3 regions of the Paenibacillus allorhizosphaerae genome follow, and region 3 is predicted to be linked to each of the others. Evidence: riboswitches for the same ligand, from Rfam matches in the RefSeq annotation. Region 3 holds a riboswitch; each other region holds the start of a gene.

Region 1 (7,308 bases), on a different contig from region 3:
GAGTTTTTGAACATTGAATTTCATTCCCCCCTTAAATTAAGGCTTGTCACCGCATCGTCAAAACCATCTACCATTGTACTCCCGCATGTTGGGAGCGTCAACCAAAAACGCTACGACTATTTTCCATGAATCGACATTCTTTTATGCAGGAATCGGCAAAACTTGTGAACAAAGAGTGACATATACATACTACTCCTGTTTCGCTTATAATGGAAGTGCTTATTATTTATAATAGCTTATAACTTACGTGCATATAGAGACATAGAGGATGTGTTTGTAATGGAACTGATCGATGTGTTCGCGACCGTCGTGGAACAGCAAAGCCTGAATAAAGCTTCCCTGCTGCTGAACATTTCCCAACCGGCGCTGTCTCGCAAAATCATGCGGCTTGAGGAAGAGCTCGGCGTACAATTGTTCAAGCGCAAAGGCAAACGGCTGGAACTTACCCGAGCGGGAGAAATATGCTACGAGCATGCCCTGGAGCAAAAACGGCTGGAGCGCAAGCTTCATCAGGCGCTTCAAGGCTTCAAGGCGAACACGGCACCGGCCAGCATCGTGATCGGCGCAAGCTTGACGACCCTGCAATCCACTCTTCCCGATTTGATTACCATTTATACGCGCGAATACCCGCTAACCGATATTAAGGCGGTGACCGGCAAGACCCACGAGATCGTTCCGCTGGTCAAGGAGAAGAAGGTGAACATCGGCCTCGTTGCCTCCAGCATCAGCGAGCCGGGACTTACCTGCGTGCCGCTGTTCAACGATCATCTCTGCCTCGTGCTGCCGGTCAAGCATCCGTTCGCCGACAAAAGCACGCTTACAATACAAGACTTGCATGAGCTGCCGATGATCTTGTTTTCGCGCGGAACATGGTACCGGGTGCTGATGGACGAAATGTTCCACCGCTGCGCGGTGCATCCTGACGTCAAGATGGAGATCGACTCGTTCGAGGCAATTACGCGGCTCGTAACGACCTGCGAAGCGGCGACGCTGCTGCCCGAGTCTTACTTGCGGCATACGTTAACGGAAAATAACCAGTTGACGGTCCGGTTTATTGCGGAGCTGGAACAAACAAAAAGGACGACCTCCCTGCTGTTCACAGAAGAAGCCGTCCACGAGCCGTCTATCCGGCAGTTTATCGACAAAGCGGTGCATCATTACCAAGCCGATTTTCGCGTGGATTAGTTCGTTCGCGGCCGGGCCGCGGGTTTGCGTTCCTCGAGCCCAAGCCTGCGGGCGACCGCGGCGGTCGTCCCGGCTTGAAGCAATATCGTGAGCAGCACCGCGAGGAACGTAACGGAGGCGATCACATCGGCGTATTTGACGCCGAGCCCTGCGACCATGCCGGACAAAGCCGCCGGAATGACGCCGGTTTCCCTCACCCAGAACATGAACACGATCTCGTTCCACTTCCAGTCCGCCTTTCGGTCGGGCAGCGCCGAAGCCAGTACGGTGAGCGGCCGGGCAATGAACATGAATACGGCAATGACGCCGAGACTTGGCCACAGATGATCGAGAATGACCGTGAAGTTCACCTGGCTGCCGAGCAAAATAAAGATCAGCATGCGCATCAATACGGTCGTATTTTCCGTGAAGTGCGCCATCTCATGCAGCTTGTCATTCAAGTCGAGCTTGAACAAATCGACATTGCCCCAGATCAGTCCCGCGGCGAAGGTCGCCATAAAGCCGCTCACATGCAGAGCATCTCCCAGCCAATACGTTCCCAGCGCCGTTACCACCAGGGCGATCGTCGCATAATCCCGCAAGTAGCCGAGTTTCAAATGCGCCGTGGCAAACGCAAGGATCGAACCGGCGATGACTCCCACCGCTATTCCCCCAAGCGCGGTCTTCAAGAATTCGATGATTCCCGACGAGACAGAGAATGCTTGTCCTCCCATAACGATGGCCAGCACCGAGAACGTCAAGATCGACCCGGTCGCATCGTTAAAGGCGGACTCGCTTTCCACCGTTTCGCGCACTTTGTCGCGAATCTTCACCTGCTTGAACACCGGAATCAACGTAGCCGGGTCCGTAGAGGAAATGATCGCGCCCAGCAGCACCGCGTAAATCATCGGCAAGCCGAGCAGGAAATGCGCCGCAACCGACACGGCCGCGCATGTGATCAGCACCCCCGGCACGCTCAGCAGCGATACGGTAATCCATACTTTGCGCAGGCCGGACAAACGGATGTTGCGCCCGCCGTCGAACAAAATGAGCGTCGACCCGACGGTAAGTATGAACTGGTTCGTAAAAGAAGCGCTGGACTCGCTTACCAGATGAAAGCCCGGGCCGATCAGCATGCCCGCGACCAAAAAAAGAGCGACGTCCGGCAATTTCAGCCAGCCCGCCACTTTCCCGAATAACATGCCCATCGTAAGTATAATAACGATCAAAAACAGAACATGATCCAGTTGCGCTCCGTTTTCCATGAGCTAGTCCTCCAATTAAGAAGCATCCGTCGAATAGTTAGTTAGTAACCCGAGGAATCAGTCATCTGGGATCGCTTTTGAATAGCCCGTTTATCATTACAGACTAACGGTTCACTTCATGCTCGAACGATTCGATTTGATCATTCGTCCCGATAATGACCATCACATCTTTTTCTTCCACAATATCACTGGCGGTCGGAGCAATTATAACCCCGCTCTTCTTATTAATGGCTACAACGCTGCAGCCGTACCGCGCCCTCGGATTCAAATCTTCGAGCGACCGGCCGGACAGCCGCTTCGGAACGGATATCTCAGCGATGGAATATTCGTTCGAAAGCTCGATATAATCAAGCAGGTTGGGCGATACCAACTGATGCGCTACGCGAATCCCCATATCCCGCTCCGGATAAATCACGCGGTCAACCCCCACCTTCGTCAGCACTTTGCCGTGCAGCTCCGATAGCGCCTTCGCCACAACCGTTTTGACGCCGATATCTTTCAGCAAGATGGCCGTCAAAATGCTAGCCTGCATATCGTCGCCGATGGCGACAACGGCGCAATCGAAATTGCGGATGCCGAGTGAGCGGATTACCTCTTCATCGGTGGCATCGGCCACGACCGCATGCGTGAGCTGATCGCTCATCTCATCAACGGATTCTTCGTCCCGATCGATGCCAAGCACCTCATACCCCAGATCGACGAGCTCCTTCGCCAAACTCGAGCCGAATCTTCCTAATCCGATGACCGCGTACTGACCACGTTTCATAATTTCTCTTTTCCCCTATCCAATCGTAATTTTTCCTTCGGGATACCTGTATAATTCTTTCTCCACCTTCGGACCGAGCGCATAAGCAAGCGTCAGCGGACCAAGACGACCGGCAAACATCGTTAGGGCAATCAATACTCTGCCGAAATCGCTTAAGTCCGGCGTCAGCCCGAGCGACAAACCGACGGTGCCGAAAGCGGAAGTGACCTCAAACAAGATGACCAGAAACGAATGATCCTCCGTCGTCGACAACAGCATCGTTACCGTAATGACGAGGAACAGCGCGATCATCGTAAGCGTAATCGCCTTCAAGATGCGGTCTTTGCCAAAGCGATAATGGAAAAATACGATGTCTTCCTTGCCGCGGATCATCGCGATCATCGCGCCGATCAGCACCGAGAAGGTCGTTGTCTTGATTCCGCCCCCGGTAGAACCCGGCGAAGCGCCGATGAACATCAGGATAATGATGAAGAACTGCGTCGCCTGCCGCAAGCTGGCGAGGTCAACCGTGTTGACCCCCGCCGTACGCGGAGAAACCGATTGCGTAAACGATGCGAGCAGCTTTCCGTACCAGTTGAGCGAGCCGACCGTCTTCGTGTTGGAAAATTCAAAGACGAAGATGACTATAGCCCCGACGAGAATCAAAATGCCCGTTGCGCTCAGCACAACTTTGGAATGGAGCGAAAGCCGTTTGTTCCGCTTGAACTCCAGCAAATCCGAGATGACGACAAAACCGATGCCGCCCAACACGATCAATGCCATCGCTACGAAGTTAACGATAAAATCATCGGCGTAATACGTCAGGCTGCTGAAAGGGCCGGTAACAGAGCCGAATAAGTCAAACCCGGCGTTGTTGAAAAAAGAAATGGCGTGAAATATGCCGAAGTAGATACCCTTGGCGGGACCAAGATCGATCGACCATCGAATCGAGAAGACGACGGCGGCGATAAATTCAATGGTCAATGAATAGCGGATGACTTTCCGGATTAACCGGACGATGCCTTCCATGCTTCCCTGGTTCATCGCTTCCTGCAAGATGAGCCGTTCCTTGAGCGAAATTCGTTTCTTCAGCATGAAAGCGAACAGCGTCGACATGGTCATGAATCCAAGACCGCCTACTTGGATCAATAAAATAATGACGACCTGCCCGAACTTGGAGAAAAACGTTCCTGTATCCACAACCACCAGACCGGTCACACAAGTCGCCGACGTCGCCGTGAAGAGCGCATCCAGAAAACGCAGCGGCGTTCCGCTTGCCGATGCGATGGGGAGCGACAGCAGCACCGCCCCCGTCAGGATGATCGCCGCAAAACCGATGACTAGGATTTGCGGGGGCGTCAGCTCAAATTTTTTTGCCGGAGCGTTCATGTTGCACCTCGACTCTGATTTTCGGGCAATAAAAAAGACACTGGAAACCCAATGTCGTCTTTTCAGGTTCCTGTAAAAGTTGCAACGGCATCGGCGTGCACACCTCGCCAATTGCAACGTAAGCCTACGAGGTTAGCTGACGGATTCGGATGTACAGTCACCCTATCAGCGGCCTGAAGCGGCTTCGCTGAATTCACCCCTAAACTCATGGTTCCCCCGTTTTCGTTAAGAAATTCGGCTTTATTCAATTGATATGAATTATAATCGTGTTTAGCGAGAAGTACAAAGTCGTAAATGAGTGAAATGTACAGGATTAAAGGAATATTAACGAAATGTAAGCGCTCCATTAGATACGGCGCTTCGCTTTGCTTCGATTATCCTCGTCACACTCGCGAATTCATTGGAATTCCGCGGCGCATGTATGCTACGTTTAATGAATATAATGAAATAATTCAATAAAAATGGAGAAGGAGCCCCCCATGCAGAGAAAACGGTCCGAACCCTCGCTGCTGCTGCTCGCTGTCCTCGGTTTGATCATGTACTTGGGCGTTATATTCATATCCCCTTTCATGGAGGGCGCCGACCGGCTCGACGAGAATAACATTGACAAGCCGTCCGTGACGAAGCAGCAGGCAGCCGACGCCGCATTGAAGTTTGCGGAAAGCCGGTTCCGGCTTTCGAGCGACGTCGAGACAAGCACGCTGTATCAATCGTACACGACGCGGAGCGGTTATTTGCAGAAAGAGCATTTGTACGACGATTACTTAAAAAAATACGGCAAACGCTTCCCGCTCGACTACTATGAAGTCGAAATTAACGATCGCGCGTCCGGCATGAACTATTTTATTGCGGTAAACTACAACACGCTAGCCGTGATCGGCTTTGAGCGGAACAAGCCCGCGGCGGCGAAAACCAACAGCGTGAGCCCGTCCGAGACGAACTTGACCAAGCTGCTGGAACAAACGATAGCCGAGATGGGCTATAACCCGGCGGCTTTTGTGGTGGAACAAGACAGTTCCGCTAACGGTTCATTTATGTTCAAGAGCAAATCGGAATCCATCGGGGATGCAAAGCTGGCACTCGTGATGAAGGTCGAAAGCGGCCAGACGACAGCATTTCGTCCCGCCTTTTCGATTCCCGGCTCGTACGGCGAATGGAAAAATGCCCAAGACGACAAGTCTGCGCTCATGACCCGCATCAGCATGCTCGTATCGCTCATGATGACGATAGTGGCGATTTGGATCGTCATTCGCTACCGCAAAGAAATCGGATTTTCCAAAGGCCTTATATTAACTCTTCTCTTTCTCGCCGTGTACATCGTCAACAATTTCAACATGATGCCTGCATTCCGGACAACCCACGGCAGCGGACCGACGGAAGCGGGCGCCATATTCTACTTGTGGTTTGTCAACATATTCGTGTTCTTGATGGGGTTATCGACGTATTTCACGCTTTCCGCGGGCCGGCATATGTGGCTGGACCATGGATGGAGCGCATGGCCCGTATGGAAGGATCAAATATTCGGAGATCATGTGCGAACGGCCATGATTCGCGGCTATATGCTTTGTTTATTTCTGCTCGGATTGCAGCAGGTGATGCTTTTTACCGCCGGGGAAGCATTCGATGTATGGGCTGTCAGCGACCCGGCCGATTCCGTGTACAACATGGTATATCCCGCCTTATTCCCGCTGATGGCGTGGGCCGCGGCGATCTCGGAAGAAGCGGTTTACAGGCTGTTCGGCATCGCGCTGTTCCTGAAACTGACACGCAACCGGTTTCTGGCGGTACTGCTGCCGAGCGTCATCTGGGCCGCAAGTCATACGCAATATCCGATATATCCGGTATATACCCGGCTCGTGGAAGTAACCGTGATCGGCTTAATATTCGGATGGGCTTTCCTCCGCTACGGCTTCCTCACCGTTATTTTCGCCCATGCCGCCATGGACAGCATTTTGATGGGGCTGTCGCTCATGTACATGGGCGAGCCGCTGCAGGTGCTGACCGGCATAGTTTACTTGGCCGTTCCGGCGCTCATCGGCTGGCTGCTATCTTGGCTGCACCGCACTTATTCAGGCGGCCGTTACCGGCCGGTGCCGCGGTAACCAAATGCACGACAAAAAGGCAGACGTATTACACGTCTGCCTCTAACGTTTCCACGGCTTCTCCGTCCGAAACCGTATCGTTTTCCGTTTGATCCGCTGCACCTTCCGGCTGATCCGGATTCGGAGACGTTAAAGCCTGCAATATTTGCGAAGCCAGCTTTTCTCCGATGCCAAGAGGCTTAAAGTCTTCGACTGCAGCCTCTTTTATTTTTTTCAGCGAGCCGAAATGCTTAAGCAGCGCCTTGCGGCGTTTCTCTCCGATGCCCGGAATGGAATCGAGCAAGGAAATTGTCATTGATTTGCCGCGCGTCTCCCGATGAAACGTGATGGCGAAGCGGTGAACCTCTTCCTGAATGCGCTGCAGCAAATAAAATTCCTGGCTGTCCCGCCGAATCGGCACGACTTCCGCCGGATCTCCGATCATCAGCTGCGCCGTCTTATGCTTCGCGTCTTTCACCAAGCCGCAAACGGGAATATACAGGCCAAGCTCGTTCTCCAGCACGTCGACCGCTGCGGAAATTTGTCCCCGGCCTCCGTCGATGACGACAAGATCGGGCATCGGCAGCCCTTCCTTCAAGACGCGCTCGTACCTTCGGCGTACAACCTCGCGCATCGTCTCATAGTCGTCCGGCCCTTTTACGGT
Region 2 (7,308 bases), on a different contig from region 3:
AACACGAACGTTAAGCCTTCCAGCGTCGATGGTACTTGGACCGCAGGGTCCTGGGAGAGTAGAACGTCGCCAAGCAACAAGAAGAGCCTCATTGGAGAAATCCGATGGGGCTCTTTTTATGTTGCATTTGGCTGTGTCAGCAGCAATCATTGGCTCCCAAACGTTATTCGTCGAAATCCGATACTTGGAGATAAAAGAGGCACCTGAATGAAAGTTGTTCGAAAGCCGTAAACTAAGGCGTAACTCATCCACGGAGGTGAAGCCTGTTATGAATGAAACCCAAAAGAACAGTCCGAATGAGGAGCTTGGCCAGCTGGGTACGCATGCTAGCGGAGCGACGGATCTGCACAAGACACGTACGACAAGTATGCCTGTACAAATTGATCCGCCGGTTTCGCCGAATCCGGGCGCGATCGATAACCGGGATCGCCGTTTCGATAATAAAAAGAACGGCCAGCCCATCTAAACATCATTACGGGAGAGAAAGAGCGGAACAATTCTGCTCTTTTTTTATTCATCAAGAAAAAGCTCCCTCAGCATCCGCTCCCGATTGTTCAGAAATTGCTTCGTAATGATATAATGGTCCGTTTCATCTAACCGGGTGTGTTGAATGCCATCGGCGGTAAGCTGATATAAAGCGGAATCAGGATAAGCCATCAATATGGGAGAATGGGTCGAAATAATGAATTGCGAGTTTTTATTCACCAAGGTATGGATACGGGAGAGCATAGACAGTTGTTTGAAAGGTGAGAGCGCCGCTTCCGGCTCATCCAGGATGTAAAGTCCGTTGCCGCCGAATCGATGCATAAATGCGGAAAAGAACGATTCTCCATGCGACTGCTCATGCAGCGACTTGCCTCCGTAAGAATCGATGATCTTCCCTCCCGATCCAGGCTCCCGATCCATTTGATCAATATTGGTGGCAAGGTTATAGTACGTTTCGGCTCGGAAAAAGAAACCGTCACGCGGCTTATTAATACCGCGCACGATCCGAATATATTGATGCAGCGTAGAGTGCGACTCCTGCGTGGAGAAGTTGAAATTCATGGTTCCGCCTTCCGGATTGAAGCCCCAGGCAACGGCCAGCGCTTCCAACAGCGTAGATTTCCCCATGCCGTTCTCACCCACGATATAAGTGACTTTCGGATGAAGCGTAAGATTGTGCAGTTCTCCCAGTGCTGGGAGATTGAACGGATATTGCGCAAACGACGGGACCTTTTCCCGCAGCAGAGCGAAGCTTCGGATGAAAGGGTCTTTTTCAGCAAGAACCACGGCAATACCTCCTTATTATGAAGATATTATAGTTGAATTTCGCAGCCGGAGCCATTCCCGTGTATAACGAAAACATGGCTGCGCTTCTTCGGCAATCCGGCATTGGGAAGAAGAAGGACTGCTATGGCCAGAGCGCGATCCGGAAAACGGTTTATTTTATGCAAAATACAAAAAATGAAGGAAATCTTACAGGCAGTTGAGCATCGTAGCATTAATAAAGCAAAAAAAGAGATCGAAGGCGCACTATCAAGCATTCATTGGTGCAACCGCCAACAGTTGTACTGCGTTTATATATTGGTAGAGCTTTGCAATGAGGTCGGGTTTATGGAATAAGCTCTTGCCGCCGGGGCAAGAGCGCTGAAAATGCTCATTTTCGCGTCTTAGCGATGAGATCAGATACGGTAAGAAAGCGGTAGCCGCGCTGCTGAAGCTCCGGCAGGATGCGTTTGAGCGCCTCTACGGTTTGGCTACAATCTCCTTCAAGATCGTGGAACAAAATGATGTCACCGTTGTGAACATTGTTTAGCACCGTTTGAACGATTTTGTCGGCGCCAGGCTTCTTCCAGTCTTTCGTATCCTGATACCAGGACCACATGACGACCGTCAGCTTGTCCTCCTTCATGGATTGGAGCAGCGCATCGTTGTAAAATCCGCCTGGGGGCCGAAAGACGCTCGGCATTTGCTCGGTAATATCGAAGATGACTTCCTGGGTTTGCCGAATTTCCTCGACGATTCGTTCGGGAGGGTAGTTTTTCAGAAAATGATGGTCAAACGTATGATTGGCAATCTCATGGCCTTCATTTACTTCACGGATCGCAATGGCCGGATACATTTTCACGCGTTTGCCGAGCACGAAAAAAGTCGCCTTAGCCTGATACTGATGAAGTAAATCCAGTATTTGCGGGGTATATACCGGATTAGGACCATCATCAAACGTTAAGGCGATAAGCTTCTGGTCCGTCTGCACGTTCCATACAACCTCGCTGCCGAGCGGAGGCGCCGCGGTAGTCGTAATCGGAATCATCAGCGAAACAATGAGCAGGAGCGTTACTACGGTTTTTGTTTTCGTCAACGGGCTTCACCTCGGCATCTAAAGTACCTTAGTTAGGGTGGGCCAACGGATGAAAAGTATTCGGAAGCGGCGGCATGCAAAAAAAAACAGCCGCCCTAAAGAGGACGACTGTTTTTGCCATTGGATGAGTCCAGACTGCTGTAGAGATGTAGTTAGGAACCTAATACGTAAATTTTAACTTGCTGTACGCCGAACATCCTTGCTTTTGAGCGGCTTTCGGGCAAGAAAATATCAATTTTATTGCCTTTAATGGCACCGCCGATATCACTGGCCGTAGCGTACAAGCCACCGGACGGCAAGCCGTCGTAATTATAGCCCTCGATATATACTTTCGTGCCGAGCGGGATCACGTTCGGGTCGACGGCGATCGTTCCGAGCTGCAATGGATTTCCCATATAATCGACTGGGCCGTTGCCGCCATTCTCGCTCGGAGAAGCCGTATACGCCGTTGCTTTCGCTTCGATGAGTTTGCTGTACGAAGGGATCGCACTGCTGCTCAATGTCGAAACGGCGGCTGGCTGTTCTTTTGGCTTGTACCATGCCGGAGCATAATATTTACCGTCCGTACCCAAAATGGCGATACGGTTCGAGTTGTCCCACTGGCTGTTATACCCGAACGTATCGGAGAGCAGCCGGAAAGGAACATAGACTTTCCCGTCGATCAGTTCTGCTGGTGTTGCGATTTCGGTTGATTTGCCGTCGACCGAAATATGGTTATCGCCCGTCGTAAGCGAAATGCTCTTTTTTCCATTCGCCAAAGTGACTTTTATTTGCGAGCCCGCCGGTTCCCATTGTACTTGAACTCCAAGCTTGTCTGCGACGACGCGGGCAGGCACCCGCAACTTATGATTCTCATCCAGGAAAGGCTGTGCGTCCGGAAAATGGACCAGACTGTCGTTGACTTGCACCTTCACGTCTTCCGCCAAGCGTTGAGGCTCGGCCGCTTCCGCTTTTTGGCATACCGGCAAAACGGCAGGCAAGGCGAACAAACATGCGAGGAACATGCCCTTAATATTCAATTGCATTCATTTCCCTCCTATGAATGCCTCCGAGGTTAGTTGTCGGGTTCGGGAAGAGGATGCTCCCTAGTATTGCAGCCGTCGCCTTAAATCGTGACGATGCCGAAATGCATTCACCCCATGTGTTTCATCCCCCGTACGCGCACGGCAAAAAAATGCGCGATTCGGCTTTTAGTAATTTACCATAGCGTACGTACCGGTTCAATGCATAAAATTATCCAGTCATTTCCGATTAATGGAAGCCCCCTTTTTCCTCCCGGGCAGAAATGGGGTACAATGAAAATAAATTCGTGCAAGAGTAGAAGTTTATGACCGTCAGGGCAGGGGAGGAGAAGCACAATGTATAGACGAGACTATATTTTGGGACTGATTGAGAAGGCAGCCGTTGCGGTATATAAAGTGGCCGCGGCCAGAAGAAACGCGCAATTTGAAGAGGCGATGGCGCTGTTGAATCAAGCGATGAAACAACTGCTCGGTATGAATTCGAAGCTGATCGGAGCGCTGTCGGTGAAAGATTTGCTCGCCATGTTTTCTCAGGACGGCGGGATTGATCAAGGGAAAGTGCTGGCGGCGGGCGATCTGCTTCATGCGGAAGCGTCCGTATGGAAAGAGGCGGGTAACGAGACCGCGGCCCGGCAGACGGCACTCAAATGCGTTGAAATGCTGCTGACGGCGATGGAACTGGATGCCCGGTCCGAGCTGAAGAATGAATTCGACGAGCGTTTGAACCATGCGCTGGACATGGCCGGGCGTGCTCCCAAAAGCGCCGAGCTATTGGAAAAGCTGATTCCTTATTGCAATGAGGCGGGCAAGCTGGCCGATGCGGAAGACGTGTTGTTTCAATGGTTGGACGAGCTGGAGAAATCCGGACAATGGGAGCGGAGACTTAAGGCGATCGATGAAGGGATTCGAATGTGCGAGCAATGGCTTCAATTAGATGAAGGGAAAATATCGGCAGGCGGATTGAGTTCGGCCGAAATCCATAGCACATTGCAGGATTTGATAAAAATGAAAGCGAATTCGCAAACTTAAACGGCATATCGCTGAAGATCATTCAATAAATGCGAACTATTTTTTGTTTGAATTTATTTAATGTTCGTCTTTTATAGTTGACATGCGCTGTTAAAGGCTGTTAAACTGAGAGGGTAATAACAAGATGGAACAAACGAATTTTTGGAGAATAAAGTCGAATAATCTCGTATAAAGTCGGGAATATGGCCCGAAAGTTTCTACCCAAAAACCATAAATTTTTGGACTACGAGTGAACGAACGATAAGGAAGGTCGGCATGTTTGTGCCCGGCCTTAGCTTGCGCTTCGGGCTATTTGTCGTCCAGTGGATAGAACGCATCGGTATGCGCCCTATCAGCCGGACGTTTTTTTATACATCAGAAGCTTAACTTAAACACGAATGGATCTTCACCGATCAAAAGCGCTATGTGCATTGCAGTGTATGTTGCTAATTTAATCTATAATATCGGAGGTTCAGCCAGTGTCCGTACTTGTTGGCGTCATCATGGGAAGTCAGTCCGACTGGGAAACGATGAAGCACGCCTGTGACGTGCTCGAGGAATTAGGCGTTCCGTATGAGAAGAAAGTCGTTTCCGCGCACCGTACCCCGGATTTAATGTTCGAATATGCGGCTTCAGCGGTGGAACGGGGGTTAAAGGTTATCATCGCGGGCGCCGGAGGCGCGGCGCATTTGCCGGGGATGGTCGCCTCCAAGACGGTGCTGCCGGTGATCGGCGTGCCGGTGAAAACGTCTACCTTGAACGGACTCGATTCCTTGCTCTCGATCGTACAGATGCCTGGCGGCATTCCGGTTGCGACGGTAGCGATCGGGCATGCCGGTGCAACGAACGCAGGTCTGCTCGCTGCGCAGCTGCTCGGTGCTTTTGACGAAGAGCTTCAGCGGAAAGTTGCGGCGCGCCGCGAGCGGATTGCGCAAACCGTGATGGAAAAGAGCGTGCTCGAATGACAGCGGCGGCAGAAGGCAAGGCGTACGACCCCGGCAAAGTGATTGCTCCGGGCGCAACGATCGGCGTGCTTGGCGGAGGACAGCTCGGTCGAATGCTGGCACTGGCCGGACGGGCCATGGGCTACCGCTTCGTCACGCTCGATCCGACGCCGGATGCGCCTTGCGGCCAAGTGGCGGACCGGCAAATCGTCGCGGCATATCATGACGTAGCAGCCGCGCGTCAGCTGGCGGAGCAGGCGGATGTCATCACATACGAATTCGAGAATGTGGACGCAGGCGTGACGTCACTGCTGATGGCAGAATCTTATGTGCCGCAAGGAAGCCGCCTGCTCTACACGACGCAGCACCGGCTGCGCGAGAAGCGGGCGATCGAAGCCGCGGGCGTCAAGGTTGCGCCGTATGCGGAGATTGGCAGCGTGGAAGAGCTGCGTCAAGCGGTGCAGCGTTTCGGCACGCCCTGCGTGCTGAAGACGGCGACCGGCGGCTACGACGGCAAAGGACAATGGGTCATCCGGTCGCAGGAAGAAATCGAAGCGGCATACGCGGAGCTCAGCAAGGCGGGAACGGAGCTTGTGCTGGAGCAGTTCATCCGCTTCGCCAAGGAAATATCGGTCATTGCGGCGCGCAGCCCGCAAGGGGAGGCGAAAGCTTTTCCTGTTGCGGAAAATGTGCACGTAAACAATATTTTGCACTTATCGATCGTCCCTGCACGTGCCGCGGACGAAGTGCTTCGCGAAGCGGAGACGATGGCGCTGCGCATTGCGAAGGCGCTGGATGTGATCGGTCTCATTGCGGTGGAGATGTTCCTTACGGCGGACGGCGAGTTATATGTCAACGAGCTTGCACCGCGGCCGCATAATTCCGGCCACTACACGATGGAAGCGTGCCGCACTTCGCAGTTCGAGCAACATGTGCGCGCGATTTGCAATTTGCCGCTCGGCGATCCCGGGTTGCTGACGCCGGTCGTGATGGTCAATGTGCTCGGCGAGCATGTGCAGCCGCTGTTGGACTGGATCGTTCGGCCCGAGTCGGAACAGGTGCCAGGCGTTACGGCGAAGGTGCATCTGTACGGCAAGCAGGAGGCGAAGAAAGGCCGCAAGATGGGGCATGTCAATCTGCTGTCGAATTCGCCGGAGCAGGCGCTTCGTTGGATAGAGGCTTCTACTATATGGGACGCTAAACACGAATGACTTTAACGGAAAATAACGGAGGATGGGGAAACCATGATTGATCGTTACACAAGACCCGAAATGGGACGCATTTGGACGGAAGAAAATAAATTCAAGGCTTGGCTCGAAGTGGAAATATTGTCCTGCGAAGCTTGGGCGGAGCTTGGCGTCATTCCGAAGGAAGACGTAGTGGAATTACGGAAGAACGCTGGATTCAACATTGACCGCATTTACGAAATCGAGCAGGAGACCCGTCACGATGTGATCGCCTTCACCCGTGCCGTCTCGGAAACGGTAGGTCCGGAACGAAAGTGGGTACATTACGGCTTGACATCGACGGACGTCGTCGATACGGCGCTCGGGTACTTGCTGAAGCAAGCGAACGAAATATTGGAGCGCGATTTGCTCAACTTTATCGAAATCGTCCGGAACAAAGCGATCGCGTATAAAGATACGCCGATGATGGGACGGACGCACGGCGTGCATGCGGAACCGACGACGTTCGGCTTGAAGATGGCGCTGTGGTATGAAGAAATGAAGCGCAATCTGGAGCGTTTCCGCTTCGCGGCGGACGGCGTGCAGTTCGGCAAAATTTCCGGCGCCGTCGGCACGTATGCCAATATCGATCCGTTCGTGGAAGAGTATGTGTGCGGCAAGCTCGGCACGAAGCCTGCACCGATCTCGACCCAGACGCTGCAGCGCGACCGCCACGCCGAGTATATGGCAACGCTCGCCTTGATCGCAACCTCGCTCGACAAGTTCGCGACCGAAATTCGCGGGCTGCAAAAGAGCGAGTTCCG
Region 3 (7,308 bases):
GATCGCATCGCTACTGTCTTAAGGCCCAAGAATCTTTTATATTCATTTGAAACTTTAAGCGTGCATATCCGTATGATGTAAGCGTAATCATTTTCCCCTTTGGAGCGATGATCCCTTCCATGAGAAACAAACGAAAACTATTGATCCCACTCACCTACGGATTGCTCGTCGCTGTTACTGCCGCGTTCGCGGCATGTCCCTCGTTTCGCGCGGAAACCGGCGGCGAAGCGGCCGTTCCCGCAGTCGCGCCCCGAGAGCCAGGCCCCGACGCTTGGTGGAGCGGTCAAGCCGATGCAGCCGATCAAAATGGCCAGCCCGATGCGGCGCATGAATACCGTGCCCGCGCGACCGCTTACGCGAACAGCCTTCAATCGCAAACCGCCGCTAATGGCAAGAGTGCTCTTGCCGCTGCAGTGCCGCCGCTTGCGGAAGCGGCTCTGTACGTGCGAACGCCCCGCAGCGCACCGCAAAAGCTCGCCAAGCATGAGCCTGCGTCGGGCGTTTATTTGGGCATGCTCGGCGCAGACAGGCGAGTCGGCTACGATTTTTCCAAAATCGAAGGCGTCTACGAGAAGAAACATGCCATGTACTTAGCCTATGTCGGCTGGCGCAAATTCCAGACCGATACGAGCACATATTTCCCGAAACGGACGGCGGACAGAGTGAAGGCGCTCGGCGGAGCGCTCCAAATCGGCTGGGAACCCCGGTACGGACTGGACGACGTGAAGGACGACGAATATGTGCGCACCTTCGCCCGCGAGGCCAAAGCTTCGGGCATTCCGATTTTCCTTCGCTATGCTTCGGAGATGAACGGCAACTGGGTGCCTTGGTATGGCGATCCGCAAAAGTATGTCGAAAAGTTTCGTCTCATTCACAGCATTATGGCTGAGGAAGCGCCGAATGTAGCGATGGTCTGGTCCCCGAATTTCGTGCCCGCGAATAACATTGATGAATATTATCCGGGCGATGCGTATGTCGACTGGGTCGGCTTTTCCCTCTATGCCACTCCGCTTACCGGCGGCGAGGAAGATTTGGAGCATACCGTCATCGAATATTTCGCTCCGCTGTACGCCAATTACAGCCACAAGCCGATAATGATTGCCGAAGGCGCCGTGGCGCACACGGTACTGAAAACGAATCAATCATATCATGTCTGGGGAGAAGGACAGCTAGGCTACATGTACGCTTTCCTGCCGCGGATGTTCCCGATGGTCAAGGCGATGACGTATTTTAACTTCGGCCGCGCGCAGGCGCTTCGCTCGAATATGGAGTATGTATACGATCTCGGAGAAAGCGCGCTGATGGACGGCATGTACAAGCGGATCACCCGCAGCGACATGTTTTTGGACTATGTGGAGCAAGGCGTGAACGCCGCTCCGCACCAATATGTGCCGCTTTCCGGTTCGCAGCTGCCCGCAGGCAAACAGAAAGTGATGATGTACGCCCGGATGAAAGATGTAAGCACGCCGTTCGCGGTAGCGCTGTATCAAGGCGACCGAAGGCTTGGCATCAGCTATGAAATGCCGTGGGAAATCGATGTCGATATCCCGGCGGCGGACGCATCGAAGCCATGGCGCATCGTAGCTTTCAACAAACAGATGGAGCCGATTGCCGCCTCCCCCGGTACGGCCATTGCCCGAACGGAATCGCCTGATAAAATCAACAGCGGCGCGCCTTGATTTTTCGGAAAAACAATCTATCACTAATTCAAATGATAGTATGATATATTCATAGTAAACACACCACACACCACGAGCAGGAGACGCGCCCCATGCAAAAAGTTCTGATGGTATTCACCCTCTTAGTCGCTGCCAATATAGCCTCTACCGGTTCTGCGCCGAAGACGCTTGCAGAAAATAAAAACATCGTTACCGCCCATCGAGGCAGCTCCGCAGCCGCTCCCGAGAATACGTTAAGCTCGATTCGCAAAGCGATCCGCGACGGAGCCGGCTACGCCGAAATTGACGTTCAGGAAACCGCCGACGGCGTTGTCATTCTGATGCACGACAATACGGCGCGCAGGACGGCGGGCATCGATAAGCCGGTATGGGAAATCGATTCGGGCGAGCTACGGAAAGCGAGCGCAGGCGCATGGTTCGGCAAGCAGTTCGAAGACGAGCGCGTACCTACGCTGGATGAAGCCATTCAAACGTCCAAAGGCCGCGTCAGACTTAACATCGAACTGAAAAATAACGGCCATCAGAAACAGCTTGCGGAAAAAACGGTCGCCCTGCTGCAAAAGCACGATTTCGATAATGATTGTACCATTACTTCATTCGATCCGGAATTGCTGCGAAAGGTGAAGAAGCTGCGGCCAGGCATTAAGACCGGACGCATTATCGGCGAAAAATCCGACGTAACTGAGAGCTTATACGCGTCGAGTGATTATGAAGTAATTAGCGCCGCTTATCCGCTCATTGACGAACAATTCATGCGCGACGCGCGTGAACACCATAAAAAAGTTTATGCTTGGACGGTCAACGAAAAGAAGTCGATGCAGAGAATGGTTTCTCTCGGGGTGGACAGTGTTATTACGAACGAACCCGAGCGGTTAGTCCGGTTATTGAAAACGATTCCGAAAGAGCGGTAATGACCGCGGCCTCCTCATTACGCGATCGGTCAGGCTGACAGCTCGATCGATCATGGATTTGCGATGCGATGAACGGTTCAACGGAAGCGGGGATTACTCAGACGATGTCCACAATATTTTTGGGTACGAAGCAATTGAATATGGCAGAAGAGCTGCGTCAGCTTGCCGAGGAATGGAATGCCGAGTGCCGGCACGTTCCGGAAGGACATTGGTTCCTGCCGGAATATATGATGCGGATTCACGGCATTCACATTGAAGAGGAAGCAAGCGGATGGCGGTTTTGGCGCGAGGCGGATGCGACGACATGGGAAGATTTTTTGCTTATGCATATAACGCATCGGCTCGCTTCCAATCATGGGCAGCTGCTTGAATACGAATCGCAAGGTAAAATACGGCTAGTCGAACCGGAGCCGCACACTTTCGCCACCTTCGATCTATATGCGGAACGAGTGCTTGCAAAGGAGAGCGGCCTCGTTCGCGATATGAAAAAAAATTGGATCTATGCGCACCGAACCCGATATGTCCGATAGACGAAAAAAAGAGATTCCGTTCGCTTTACAAGCGGGAATCTCTTTTTCTTTGCGTGCGTTTACGCTTCCACGCCCATGCGGCGCAAATTGTTAAACGAAATGGCCAAGCTTTCAAACGGATCGCGGCCGTACGTTTGATCCTGCTCGACGGCTCCCCACTCTACTCCGATTTCGCGGCAAGCGTCCAGGATGCGGGCGAAGTTCATATTGCCTTCCCCGACTTCGGCAAAGCGCTGCTCGCGGTCGCCCGTTACCGCCATATCTTTCAGATGGACCACCTTCATGCGCCCATTCACCTTACGGATCCATTCCGCCGGGTCGGCACCGCCGGCTTGCACCCAGTATACGTCCAGTTCGAAATCAACCGCGGCCGGATCGGTTTCCTCGAACAAAATATCCATCCCGGTTCTGTCGCCGAATTTGGCAAATTCAAAGCTGTGATTATGATAAATAAACGTAAGTCCTTCCGCCTTCAGCTTGCGGCCGATATCCGACGCGATCTTCGCGAAATCGGAATATCCTTCCGCGCTTTTCCGGTATTCGCCCGGCAGACCGCCCAGTCCTACGTACTGACAGCCCCATAATTTATGCTTGGCGATGACCTCATCCAGTTTGTCCGTCAAATCACCGTACCCGATATGGGTCGCGCAGATCGTCAAGCCTTCCTGATCGGCCAATTCTTTCAATGCTTGGTTATCGATCGGACCGACGCCCGAAACCTGAACCGCATTGTAACCGATTTGTTTTACCTTTTTCAATGTCGTTGCAATATCTTCCGGCGTTTTCAGATAATCCCGAAGCGTATAAAGCTGTGCCGCCAATCTCATCCCCATCACCCCATTGGATAAAGTAAATACAGTATGATACTAACATAACTTTTGGAAGAATGCACACGTTTTCATATGAAAACGAAATGAAAATTGAAACGTTTTATCTTAAACTCCTTCTTGTTAGAAAAAGAACTTCCCAGCGGCGGCAAAACTTCACTTGCATCGTATAAATGGGGTTACTGGAAAACTTTATCGAATGAATGCCGGCTGCTCCCGTGCTACAATGGGAAGACCTCAAGGACAACTTTCTTGGGGTTAAATTTATGGAAGGCCGAGGCTTCCTTATGGAAGCGCGGGGGACCCTCATCTTCTGGGGTGAAGCCACTGCCAGGTGGCCGGGTGATTGCTCTTTGACCCGAATCCGTCAGCTAACCTCGCAGGCCATAAGAAGGAGAGGATTTTCGTTGAACCGTATTAAAAAAATCGTCATGACCGGCGTGCTTGCGCTTGGACCGATTCTGGGTGCAGGAGCCGTGTCCGCCGCTTCGTATACCGTTAGCGGAAACGATACGATGTGGTTAATTTCCCAAAAGCAAGGAGTCAGCTTGAACGCCCTGATCGCGGCCAATCCGCAGGTTGCCAATCCGAACATCATCTGGCCGGGCATGGTGCTGAACGTACCGCAATCGGGATCGAATGTTTCGACCCCGACGACGTCGTCTTCCTCCTATGCAAATCAAGTCGTGACGCTGGTAAATCAGGAGCGCGCCAAAGCGGGACTGAAGCCGCTCACGAGCGACGGACCTCTGACGGCAATGGCTTTGGATAAAGCCAAAGATATGTACAACAACGGCTACTTCGATCATACGTCGCCGACCTACGGTTCCCCGTTCGACATGATGAACGCGTACGGAATCAAATATACGTATGCAGGGGAAAATATTGCAAAAGGACAACGTACTCCGCAGGAAGTTATGAATGCGTGGATGAACAGCCCGGGTCACCGGCAAAACATCTTGAACGCAAACTATACCAAAATCGGCGTTGCCTACTATAACGGAGAATGGGTGCAAGAATTTATCCGCAATTAATACCATTTCCCCGGAAATATATGCCCTCTGATTCATACCGCAATTCATTATTATTCCTTCCCATCCGGCGATACCGCCGATACGTACGCTGGAACCCGGTTGATGGCCATTACGGCATAGTCTTGTTCCATCGTCTCGCAAATAAGGGACCATTCGCATCATGCGAATGGTCCCTTATTTTATGATATGCGATTAAAATGCCGGTACGATCGCACCTTGGTATTTGTCCTCAATAAACTTCTTCACTTCCGGCGAAGTTAATGCCTTCACAAGCTTCTTCATTGCTTCCGAATCTTTATTGTCCGGACGAGCGACCAATATGTTAACATAAGGCGAGTTTTTATCTTCGATAAAGATCGCATCCTTCGTCGGGGAAAGCTTCGCTTCCAAAGCATAGTTCGTATTGATTAGCGCCATGTCTACTTCCGACAGTGCACGCGGCAGCATCGCCGCTTCCAGCTCTTTGAATTTCAAATTTTTCTTGTTCTCGACGATGTCTTTCACCGTGCCTTTGACGCCAACGCCGTCTTTGAGCTTGATCAGATTGTTTTTTTCCATCAGCGCCAAAGCGCGGCCGCCGTTGGAAGGATCGTTCGGAATGGCGACGGTTGCCCCGTCTTTCAGCTCATCGGCCTTTTTGATTTTTTGCGAGTAAGCGCCGAACGGCTCAAGATGAACGCCGGCCACCTTCACAAGATTCATGCTTTTATCCTGATTGAACTGGTCCAAATACGGTGCGTGTTGAAAATAGTTGGCATCCAGCTGCTTCTCGAACAGCTGCACATTCGGTTGAACGTAATCGGTAAATTCCTTGATTTCTAGGTTAACGCCTTGCTCCTTCAGCGCTGGTTTGATCGACTTCAGGATTTCGGCATGCGGTACGCTGGAAGCGCCGACTTTCAAGGTCACTTCTTTCGCCGCGGCAGGCGCGCCACCGGCAGCATTCCCGGGAGCAGCAGCTTCTTTCTTGCCGCAAGCGGAAAGCGAAAAGGCTAGAACGATCGATAATGCGGTCATTGCGATTTTTTTCACGGTTGGTTCCTCCCTATCGTTGTAACATAATATTATTTATATATGAAAATCCTTACTTCCGCTGATATCTCCGGACGATCCGGTCGCCTAGCGATTGCAGGATTTGAACTAACACAAGCAAAATGAGTACGGTCACAATCGTAACGGTCATTTGGAAGCGTAAGTAGCCGTAGCGGATCGCTAAATCCCCGAGCCCTCCGCCGCCGATCGCTCCGGACATCGCCGTGTACGAAACCAGCGTGACCGCCGTAATCGTAATTCCCGCAATCAGTCCCGGACGCGCTTCAGGCAGCAGCACGCGCCATATGATTTGCCAATACGTCGCCCCCATCGATTGCGCAGCCTCAATGACGCCGCGGTCCACTTCGCGCAGCGACGTCTCCACCAGTCTGGCAAAGAAAGGCGCGGCCGCAATAACGAGCGGTGGAATCGTACCCGGAACGCCGATGGAGGTGCCGACCAGCAGCTTCGTGAACGGAATGACCAGGATCATTAAAATGATGAACGGTACGGACCGCAGCACGTTAACGATCACGGATAACACCGAATACACTACCGGCTGCTGCAGCAGCTGTCCGCGGGCCGTCACAAACAAGATTACCCCGAGCGGCAGCCCGATCAGCACGGTAAATAACGTGGACACCCCCAGCATCGTCAGCGTATCATAGCTGGCTTGTCCGATCTCCGCCCAATCCAGCTCCTTAAGCGCGGTCAGATCCATGTCGAATCACCTCCACATCGAGGCCGCGGCTACGCAGCCTTTCGATTGCTTGTTCCGTGTCCCTTTGCGCGCCGTGCAGCTCCAATACAAGCTGTCCGTACGGTGTATTTTTCAGCCGGGAGACAGTTCCTTGCAATATGACGAAAGGAACGTTCGTGTCCCGCATCGTCTCGTACAGCGCCGGTTCATACGTCTGCTCCCCGATAAATGTAATACGTATGAGTGTCTGCGGCTCGCCGGCTTCTTCCATAAGCGGCAGCCCTTTGTCCACCGCGCCCGACACCTGTTCAACGAATTCCCGGGTGGTCGGGTGCTGCGGCTTCAGGAAAACTTGCGATACCGGCCCCGTCTCCACAATCTTTCCGCCGTCGATGACGGCAACGCGGTCGCAAATCGAACGGATCACCTGCATCTCATGCGTAATCAGGACGATCGTAATGTTGAGCTCCCGGTTAATCCGCAAAAGCAAAGCAAGGATCGCGTTTGTCGTTTGCGGGTCCAAGGCGGAAGTCGCCTCGTCGCAGAGAAGAACCTTTGGATTCGTAGCGAGCGCTCTGGCAATGCCGACCCGTTG

What was found. A riboswitch is a leader RNA that binds a small molecule or an ion and turns the genes downstream of it on or off. The one in region 3 is predicted to bind cyclic di-AMP.
Region 1: another riboswitch for cyclic di-AMP. It lies ahead of ACFQI7_RS20065 (TrkH family potassium uptake protein); the one in region 3 lies ahead of ACFQI7_RS06430 (CAP domain-containing protein).
Region 2: another riboswitch for cyclic di-AMP. It lies ahead of ACFQI7_RS26280 (stalk domain-containing protein); the one in region 3 lies ahead of ACFQI7_RS06430 (CAP domain-containing protein).

Annotation. Positions count from the first base shown of each region.
Region 1 is NZ_JBHSRV010000005.1:226,488-233,795, reverse strand. It holds gene ACFQI7_RS20085 (succinate dehydrogenase cytochrome b558 subunit) at 1-14, opposite strand, end outside; gene ACFQI7_RS20080 (LysR family transcriptional regulator) at 280-1,185, shown strand; gene ACFQI7_RS20075 (cation:proton antiporter) at 1,182-2,429, opposite strand; gene ACFQI7_RS20070 (potassium channel family protein) at 2,533-3,195, opposite strand; gene ACFQI7_RS20065 (TrkH family potassium uptake protein) at 3,211-4,563, opposite strand; cyclic di-AMP (ydaO/yuaA leader) riboswitch at 4,670-4,813, opposite strand; gene ACFQI7_RS20060 (CPBP family intramembrane glutamic endopeptidase) at 5,043-6,665, shown strand; gene uvrC (excinuclease ABC subunit UvrC) at 6,694-7,308, opposite strand, start outside.
Region 2 is NZ_JBHSRV010000008.1:318,254-325,561, reverse strand. It holds rRNA gene rrf (5S ribosomal RNA) at 1-75, shown strand, start outside; gene ACFQI7_RS26300 (hypothetical protein) at 269-466, shown strand; gene ACFQI7_RS26295 (AAA family ATPase) at 511-1,272, opposite strand; gene ACFQI7_RS26290 (hypothetical protein) at 1,367-1,450, shown strand; gene ACFQI7_RS26285 (polysaccharide deacetylase family protein) at 1,640-2,344, opposite strand; gene ACFQI7_RS26280 (stalk domain-containing protein) at 2,497-3,369, opposite strand; cyclic di-AMP (ydaO/yuaA leader) riboswitch at 3,373-3,543, opposite strand; gene ACFQI7_RS26275 (DUF6483 family protein) at 3,703-4,395, shown strand; purine riboswitch at 4,540-4,641, shown strand; gene purE (5-(carboxyamino)imidazole ribonucleotide mutase) at 4,854-5,339, shown strand; gene purK (5-(carboxyamino)imidazole ribonucleotide synthase) at 5,336-6,529, shown strand; gene purB (adenylosuccinate lyase) at 6,563-7,308, shown strand, end outside.
Region 3 is NZ_JBHSRV010000001.1:1,445,427-1,452,734, forward strand. It holds gene ACFQI7_RS06410 (glycoside hydrolase family 26 protein) at 120-1,679, shown strand; gene ACFQI7_RS06415 (glycerophosphodiester phosphodiesterase) at 1,772-2,590, shown strand; gene ACFQI7_RS06420 (hypothetical protein) at 2,659-3,120, shown strand; gene ACFQI7_RS06425 (sugar phosphate isomerase/epimerase family protein) at 3,180-3,947, opposite strand; cyclic di-AMP (ydaO/yuaA leader) riboswitch at 4,210-4,348, shown strand; gene ACFQI7_RS06430 (CAP domain-containing protein) at 4,355-4,981, shown strand; gene ACFQI7_RS06435 (MetQ/NlpA family ABC transporter substrate-binding protein) at 5,174-6,013, opposite strand; gene ACFQI7_RS06440 (methionine ABC transporter permease) at 6,066-6,734, opposite strand; gene ACFQI7_RS06445 (methionine ABC transporter ATP-binding protein) at 6,715-7,308, opposite strand, start outside.